Regions from separate parts of the Sinobaca sp. SA16-1 genome, predicted to be linked through region 1. Evidence: riboswitches for the same ligand, from Rfam matches in the RefSeq annotation. Region 1 holds a riboswitch; the other holds the start of a gene.
The links. A riboswitch is a leader RNA that binds a small molecule or an ion and turns the genes downstream of it on or off. The one in region 1 is predicted to bind cobalamin.

Region 2: it holds a riboswitch for cobalamin, as region 1 does, so the genes downstream of both, AC5W2J_RS06310 (ABC transporter substrate-binding protein) here and metE (5-methyltetrahydropteroyltriglutamate--homocysteine S-methyltransferase) in region 1, are expected to answer to the same signal.

What each region holds. Positions count from the first base shown of each region.
Region 1 covers NZ_JCAKFL010000004.1:193,716-197,930, forward strand. The annotation lists gene metE (5-methyltetrahydropteroyltriglutamate--homocysteine S-methyltransferase) at 1-1,845, opposite strand, end outside; cobalamin riboswitch at 2,015-2,210, opposite strand; gene fdhA (formaldehyde dehydrogenase, glutathione-independent) at 2,417-3,628, opposite strand; gene AC5W2J_RS12775 (hypothetical protein) at 4,121-4,215, opposite strand, start outside.
Region 2 covers NZ_JCAKFL010000002.1:443,713-447,927, reverse strand. The annotation lists gene AC5W2J_RS06320 (ATP-binding protein) at 1-1,439, shown strand, start outside; gene AC5W2J_RS06315 (class I SAM-dependent methyltransferase) at 1,451-2,182, shown strand; cobalamin riboswitch at 2,255-2,439, shown strand; gene AC5W2J_RS06310 (ABC transporter substrate-binding protein) at 2,618-3,595, shown strand; gene AC5W2J_RS06305 (FecCD family ABC transporter permease) at 3,573-4,215, shown strand, end outside.

The DNA.
Region 1 (4,215 bases):
ATGCTCATGCTCGCTGTGCTTCAGCGGCAGCCCTTCCCGGATAGCCGGCTCATCCACTTGAATCATTTCAATCCCGGCTTTCTCCAATGCTTCCACTTCTTTGCTCAATGCTGCGGCGATCTGGTTTGTCACGTCGCGCTCTTCCATATCATCACGAACGAAAGACCATTGCAGGATAGTAACCGGTCCGGTAAGCATGCCTTTCATCGGCTTGTCCGTCAGGGACTGGGCGTACTCGGATTCTTTTACGGTCATCGGCTCTGTCCACTCTACATCTCCAAAGATAACAGGAGGCTTGACGCAGCGGGATCCGTAGGACTGCACCCAGCCGTTCGCTGTAAATGCAAAGCCAGCCAGTTTTCCCCCGAAGAATTCAACCATGTCGTTGCGCTCAAATTCTCCGTGTACGTAAACATCCAGACCAATATCTTTTTGAATGTCCACCCATTCTTTAATCTTTTCATTAATAAATGCATCGTATTCTGCTTTTGAGATCGTTCCTTTTTTCACATTCTGCCTGGCTACCCGGACTTCCTTCGTCTGCGGGAAGCTGCCGATTGTCGTCGTAGGGAACAGGGGAAGCTTCCATTTTTCCTGCTGAACGGTGCGGCGTTCGCTGAAGGCTGCCGTTCTTGAAGAAGGTGTGCTTTCTTTAACAGGTTCAAGCGCTTTTGTTCTCCATTCTGATTCTGCGAGCGCTTGAACTGCACGATGGCTTTTCTGAAGAAGCTCAGTGTTTCCTTCTTTTAATGCAGTCCGTAAATTTTTAATTTCGTCCAGCTTTTCATCGGCAAAGGAAAGAGCTTCCTGCAGTACAGGATTAAGCTTCGTTTCATTCTGAACGGTAACCGGAACATGCTGAAGACTGCAGGACGGCTGAATCCAAATCCGGTCTTCCGATACAGCGTTTTGTATCGTTTGAAGATCGACACTCTTTTTTACCCCGTCGCTTTTCCAAATATTTCTTCCATCAATAATGCCGGCACCGACTACTTTATCTTCAGGAAACCCATGGACACGGAGAGACTCCGTATTCTTTTCTTTCCCATGGACAAAATCAAGTCCTATACCGGCAACGGGAAGGGAAGTGATCTCTTCGTAATGATCCACACCTTCGAAATACGTCTGCAGCATAAGAGAAATTCCCGGTACTTCTTCTGCAAAAAGACGATAGGCTTTCTCCAGGTGGACAATATCCTTTTTAGGAAAAGAAGCTACGAGCGAAGGCTCATCTATCTGGACCCATTGCACGCCTTCCTGCTTCAGCTCCTGCAGGACCCGAACATATAAAGGAAGAAGCTGATCAAGCAGTTCCCCAAAATTTTTCTCCTCATATCCTTTCGCCAGCTTCAAAAAAGTAACAGGACCAATTATAACCGGCTTTCCTTCTATTCCAAGCTCCTGCTTTGCCTGCCGGTACGCTTCAAGCGGCATATTTTTTGTCAGGCGGGGCACGGCATGTTCCATTTCAGGGACAATGTAGTGATAGTTTGTGTTAAACCATTTGGTCATTTCAGAAGCCTGAGCATGTTCTGACCCTCTCGCCATAGCGAAGTAGGCACTGTCGGGTATTTCATTGCTGAACGTTCCGAACCTTTCCGGAACAATATTAAACATAACCGACATATCAAGCATCTGGTCATAGTAAGTAAAATCATTTACGGGAATCCAGTCGATTCCTCTTTGCTGCTGTTTAACAAGAGATTCCAGGCGAAGTCTTTTCATTTCCGCTTTCCACTCATCGTGCGTTATGTTCTTTTTCCAAAATGATTCCAGTGCTTTTTTCCATTCTCTGTTCTCTCCAAGCCTCGGATAGCCGAGGCTGCTTGTTGTCCATGTGCTCATTTGTAAAATATCCTCCCTTTTTTTACTAGTCCTGATCCGTTCCGAATCCGTCCATTTCATAAAAAAAAGAGTATTTCCACTGTGCACTAAGGGAGAGTGCATGCAGAAATACTCCTGGCTCGTATATGGTACGCTCAGGAACACCCGTCCTATCTCCCGTAGGTAAAAATCGGTGTTGGTAAAATAGGCAGGTCTCCTGGCTCCAGTGTCATCATCACAGCCGGCCTTCCCGGGGGCATCTGCTCCCCAGTGACATAATAACTGTGACTCTTCTGTTACAGTGGCGGGACCGCGCCGGCTTTGCACCGGTCTTCCCTTTTCAGTCTGATATTGACAATCAGAGCACCTATTTCCACTAATATGGTTTTGTTGTAGACAAACTATATCTTTTTTCTGAGCAGCATGTCAAGGCGTGTTTGCCTCAACTTTCTGTGAAAAGGCGGAAATATAGCATATATTGAATGAAAATAAATTTATTCGTCCATATTTAGTATTAAGTATTCCGATATAATTACTTAGTTTTTGGCAGCAAAAAGCAGCAGGAAAGACCTGCTGCTTTTGTAATGTTTCGTTATTGTTTGACGGATCCATGAGGATCAATAACAAATTTCTTTGCGGCGCCTTTATCAAAATCCTGATAGCCGTGGGGAGCTTCATCCAGGCTGATCAAAGTAGCATTAACCGCTTTTGCAATATCAGCTTTCCCGGACAATATGGCTTTCATTAAGTCGCGGTGATATTGCATAGCCGGTGTTTGTCCGGTGACAAACGTATGGGCCTTTGCCCAGCCAAGACCAATTCTCACTTTTAGGGAGCCGACCTTTGAATCGTCATCTGCGGCACCTGGATCTTCAGTTACATATAAGCCGGGGATCCCCAGTCTGCCTGCCACTCTTGTGACGTCCATAATCGTATTCAATACGATCGCAGGCTGTTCTCCGGCGTTTTCTCCGTGACCGGAAGCTTCAAAACCAACAGCATCCACTGCGCAGTCTACAACCGGCTCACCGACAATCTGGTCGATCTGTTCCCCGAGATTATCATGCTTCCGCAGGTTAACGGTTTCACATCCAAAACTTCTCGCCTGCTCAAGCCGCTCTTCGTTTAAGTCTCCTACAATTACCGTAGAAGCTCCGAGAAGCTGTGCGGAGTGAGCCGCTGCCAGTCCTACAGGGCCGGCGCCTGCGATATATACAGTGGACCCTGTGCGTACTCCCGCTGAATAAACCCCGTGATAACCGGTTGGGAAAATGTCCGACAGCATCGTAAGGTCCATTATTTTTTCCATTGCCAGGTCTTTATCTGGAAATTTCAACAGCTGGAAGTCCGCATAAGGAACCATGACGTACTCCGACTGGCCGCCGACCCAGCCGCCCATGTCTACATACCCATAGGCACCGCCGGGACGTTCCGGATTTACATTCAGGCAGACATGCGTATTCTGCTCTTTGCACATCTGGCACCTTCCGCACGCAATGTTAAACGGCACAGAGCAAAGGTCACCTTTTTTAATAAATTCCACATCTCTGCCTACTTCCACAACCTCACCGGTTATTTCGTGGCCGAGCGCCAGCCCTTCCGGTGCTGTTGTACGGCCTCTGACCATATGCTGGTCGCTTCCACATATATTGGTCGTTACTACTTTCAGGATGACTCCATGCTCACATTTTCTTCCTACGTTTGATTTAGGAACGCCGGGCCCATCTTTTAGAATCAGGTCAGGGTAGCCGATATCCTCAATTTCTACTTTTCCTTTTCCGCGGTAAACAACTGCTTTGTTCATATGAATCCATCCCTTCTTTTCGATTATGCTTTCCAGGAGTTTCTTATCACATGTAGTTGAGTTCAAACCGTGACCTTCAGGACGGGAGATAGAAAAATGAAGATTCAGCTGAAAATGTTTTAGGAAGCATCCCCCCTCTCAATATACGGTAAAACGGAATCATTCCTTTTAATATATTAAAAATTCAGACTATTTACACTGGTCTAAAATAAAGCGCTATCATTATTGTAATTGATTTTCCGTTTTTAAGCGACCATTTATACAAGGTTTTTTTATATTTTTCCATATAAAATAAGTATTGGCAATCTTTTAAGAAGAATAGACTTTTAGATGGATGTTTGTTAATTTAATAAAGGCCCTTTGGAACTTGAAAAATTATACATTCTATATAAATATAGTTATTTGATATATTAATATACTAAAAAAACATAATAAAAAACTCTTTGCACCAAACGGTACAAAGAGCCTTAAGATAATAGTATTAGTGCAGGGTCATATTCGTTTAGCCAAAAAGATTAGAATAAGGCCTACGATTAAACCACCGATACCTACTCCCAAAATGCCTGTTCCTGCTCCAAAAAGAGAAG
Region 2 (4,215 bases), on a different contig from region 1:
AGCGTGAAGACGTGACAATGCATGGCGACTTTTCTGGAAGCGGCGAAGAGGAAGAAGATGAAATCTTTGTAGTCGGCGTGCCGTTCGTATCAAACGACGGGGAAGAAAGCTCGCTGTTTTTATATCAGTCGCTTAATGTAATTGAAGACACTACGGGCGAAACGCAGCAGATTATTCTGCTGTCGGCAGGTATTGCCATCGTTTTAACGACCGTGTTTACTTTTTTTCTATCCACAAGAATTACGGCTCCGCTGCGGAAAATGAGGCAGTTGGCACTCGATGTTGTCAAAGGTGATTTCGAAACGAAAGTGCCGGTTATTTCCAATGATGAGATCGGCCAGCTTGGTAACGCCTTCAATCGGATGAGGCGGAAATTAAATCAAAACATTACGGAACTCAATCAGGAAAAAGAGCAGCTCAGCCGTATTCTGCTCAGCATGGCGGATGGAGTAATTACGATTGACCGCAAAGGTACAGTCGTTCTGACCAATCCGCCGGCAGACCGATTTCTTTTAGCACTTGAATATCAAAATCAGCAGGAGGGCAAAACCAGTCCTCTTCCGAAAGAAATGAAAAAAATATTTCAGCAGGTGGTCGGCATGGAACAGGAGCAGCTCGCTGAGGTCGATGTTCAGGGACGCAGCTACGCTGTACTAATGACGCCTTTATATGATGAAACGTTTGTCAGGGGTGCCGTAGCGGTTATCCGTGATATGACGGAGGAACGTCAGCACGATAAACTGCGCAAAGACTTTATTGCGAATGTTTCCCATGAACTAAGAACACCGATTTCGATGCTGCAGGGTTACAGCGAAGCGATCGTAGATGGTATTGCTGCAACAGAAGAAGAGAAAAAAGAAATCGGGCAGATTATTTATGAAGAGTCGCTGCGTATGGGACGTCTTGTCAATGAACTGTTGGATCTGGCCAGGATGGAAGCAGGCTATCTTCATCTGGAAAAAGAGTGGATGGATGTTAAAACGTTAACAGAAAAAATGGAAAAGAAGTTTCAGGGACTGTCATCAGAAGCAGAGCTGACGCTGGAGTCTTCCGTAAAAGGAGAGGAAGCATTTGTTCTGGCTGATGCGGATCGAATAGAACAAGTATTAACAAATCTCGTCCATAATGCGATCCGGCATACAGAAGCAGGAGGCCGTGTTCTTCTGGAAATGACGAATGACGCCGACGGCTTATCAGCCGCCGTTATTGATAACGGGACAGGAATACCGGAAGAGGACCTGCCATTTATTTTTGAGCGGTTCTATAAAGCAGACAAAGCGCGGACACGCAGCAAGGGGGGCACCGGGCTCGGTCTGGCTATCGCCAAGAATATTGTAGAAGCACACGGCGGCTATATTGCTGCGCAGAGCAGAATGAACGAGGGAACGACCTTTCGTTTTTATATCCCTTCGGATAATGAAAAATATGAAGAACTGTAGGAGGGGAAAAAATGAAAGCCTGGTTTGAGGAACATTTTCAGGAAGATTATTTGAAAGTATACGATCACCGGGATGAAACAAAAGCGGCTGGAGAACTGCAGTCGCTCATGTCCTACATGCCAATGGAAAAAGGAATGAAGGCTGTTGATTTATGCTGTGGAAACGGCAGGCACGCCAGATGGCTGGGCAGAAAAGGAATCGATGTGACAGGGATTGATCTCTCTCCGGCACTTTTAAAAAAGGCGATTGACCTTACAAATGATTTACCGGTGCAGTACAGGCGTGCCGACATCCGCACCGTTGAGCTCAAACAGGAATTTGAGGCCGCCTTTAACGTGTTTACCAGTTTCGGTTACTTTCTGGAAGACGAAGAAAACGAGCTCGTGTTCCAAAAAGCAGCGGATGCTTTACTTCCCGGCGGATGGTTCTTGTTTGATTATTTGAATCCATCGTACATCCGTGAAAATATTGTTGCATTTGATGAATCGGAAAAAGATGGAATGACGGTTATCCAGGAAAGGCATGCCGGCAGAGATTATGTGGAAAAGAAGATTACGATTAAAGAAGACGGAGCAGAGAGACGTTACGTGGAACGGGTCAAGCTTTATGAAGAAGAGCAGCTGCGGCGTATGCTTGAACGATACCAGCTGGAGCCTGTGTATTTCTTTGGGGATTACAATGCTGCAGAATACGATCAGAGCAGATCTCCCCGTCAGATTTTTATCTGCCGGAAAAAAGGATAAGGGATTTGTCCGATAATTGCTGTGTATCTAGGACCGATAATGTATACTAAAGAAGATTGTCCTTATAAATGAATAGAATAGAATATATATGGTCGGAAAGAATGCTCTTTCCGTTAAAAGGGAAACCGGTGAAATGCCGGTACGGTCCCGCCACTGTAAGTGCAGCTTTCAAAGAAGTACTCCACTGTTCTGTAAGAACGGGAAGGATCTTTGAATTGGGCATAAGTCAGGATACCTGCCATATATGTAATCGGTGCTGCACTCTCGGGGATAAGAGGATGCCGGATATAAAACGTTTCCGCTGCATGCAGCAGGGGCGTATGTCCGCTCTTCCCACTTTAGGGAAGAGCTTTTCTTATTATCTTACATAGAGCTCAATAATAGGCTCCTGATTTTCTGGATTTTTAGGACATACCACTCAAGGGGGAATGTGACATGAAAAAAACGTTTTTATTAACAATGACGGCGGGAATGGCAGCTGCACTCGCTGCCTGCGGCGGAGAAACAGAAGAAGAACAAGGGCAGGAAAGTGCTGAACAAGAAAGCACCGAGCAGTCGGAAGGGTATCCCGTCACTTTAACCGATGGCACGGGAGAAGAAATGACGATCGAAGAAAAGCCGGGAAATATTGTCAGCCTGCTTCCAAGTAATACGGAAATTGCGTTTGCTCTCGGACTGGAAGAACAAATCGTCGGAGTAACCGATTTTGATACGTATCCGGAAGAAGCTCAGGAAAAGCAGAGTGTCGGCGGGCTTGATTTTGATGTGGAAACGGTTCTTTCTCTTGAGCCGGATCTTATTTTGGCCGATTCTTCTGCTGTTCAAAATGCAGAAGAAGGATTAAATCAGCTGGAAGACGCCGGAGCGGAAATTCTCGTAGTAAATGATGCGACATCATTTGAAGAGACGTACGATACGATCAACATGATCGGTCAGGCGACAGGAACACAAGAAGAAGCAGATACTATGGTAGAGACGATGGAAGAGGATGTCGCGTCTATTGAAGAAACAGCCTCTGCGATTTCTGAAGAGGACCGCAAAACTGTCTGGGTAGAAGTGGACGCGCCGCCGAATATCTATACTACCGGTCAAAATACGTTTATGGATGAAATGCTCGATATCATTCAGGCAGATAATGCAGCCGCCGAAGAAGAAGGCTGGGTTCCTTATACAGAAGAGGATGCTGTTGCACTGAACCCGGATGTTATTGTTACAACATACGGATTTAGAGTGGAAAATTCCACCGAAAACATCTTAAACCGTGATGGCTGGTCGAATGTGCCTGCCATTGAAAATGAGGAAGTTTATGATTTGGAAAGTGATCTGGTAAGCCGGCCGGGACCACGTTTGACAGATGGCCTGCAGCATATGGCAGAAGTGGTGTATCCGGATGTCTTCACTGAAGAACAATAAACCAGCGGCATACATTGCAGCTTTAGTCTTTTTAGCAGCAAGTATTGTAGTGGGGGTTTCTGTTGGAAGCGTGCAGGTGCCATTTGCAGCCAGTGCCGAAATTATCGGGCGCACGGCGCTCGGACTGGACTTTCCGCCTCACCTTAATACAACATTTGTTAATATTATTAAAGAAATAAGGCTGCCTAGAGTTTTGTTAGCGGTACTTGTAGGGGCAGGGCTTGCAATTGCAGGCGCTGCCTTTCAAGGATTATTAAAAAACCCGCTTGCCGATCCTTACACTCTCGGAGTGTCTTCAGGTTCCTCCCTGGGAGCGGTAACCGTGTTGTTTTTAGGGCTTTCCATTCCGGGTCTGGGACGTTTCACCCTGCCGGCAGTAAGCGTATTGTTTGGAATGATAACGCTGCTTCTGCTGCTTGGGTTTGTTAAAGCGATTGAACGGAGCCTTTCTACAGAGACCATTATTTTAGCCGGCATTATTTTCAGCTCGTTTTTAGGATCATTAATCTCGTTAATGATTGCTTTAACAGGAGATGAGCTCAGGCAGATTATCAGCTGGCTCATGGGAAGTGTAGCGATGAGAGGATGGGAGTACGTAGGATTGGTCCTGCCTTTCTTTA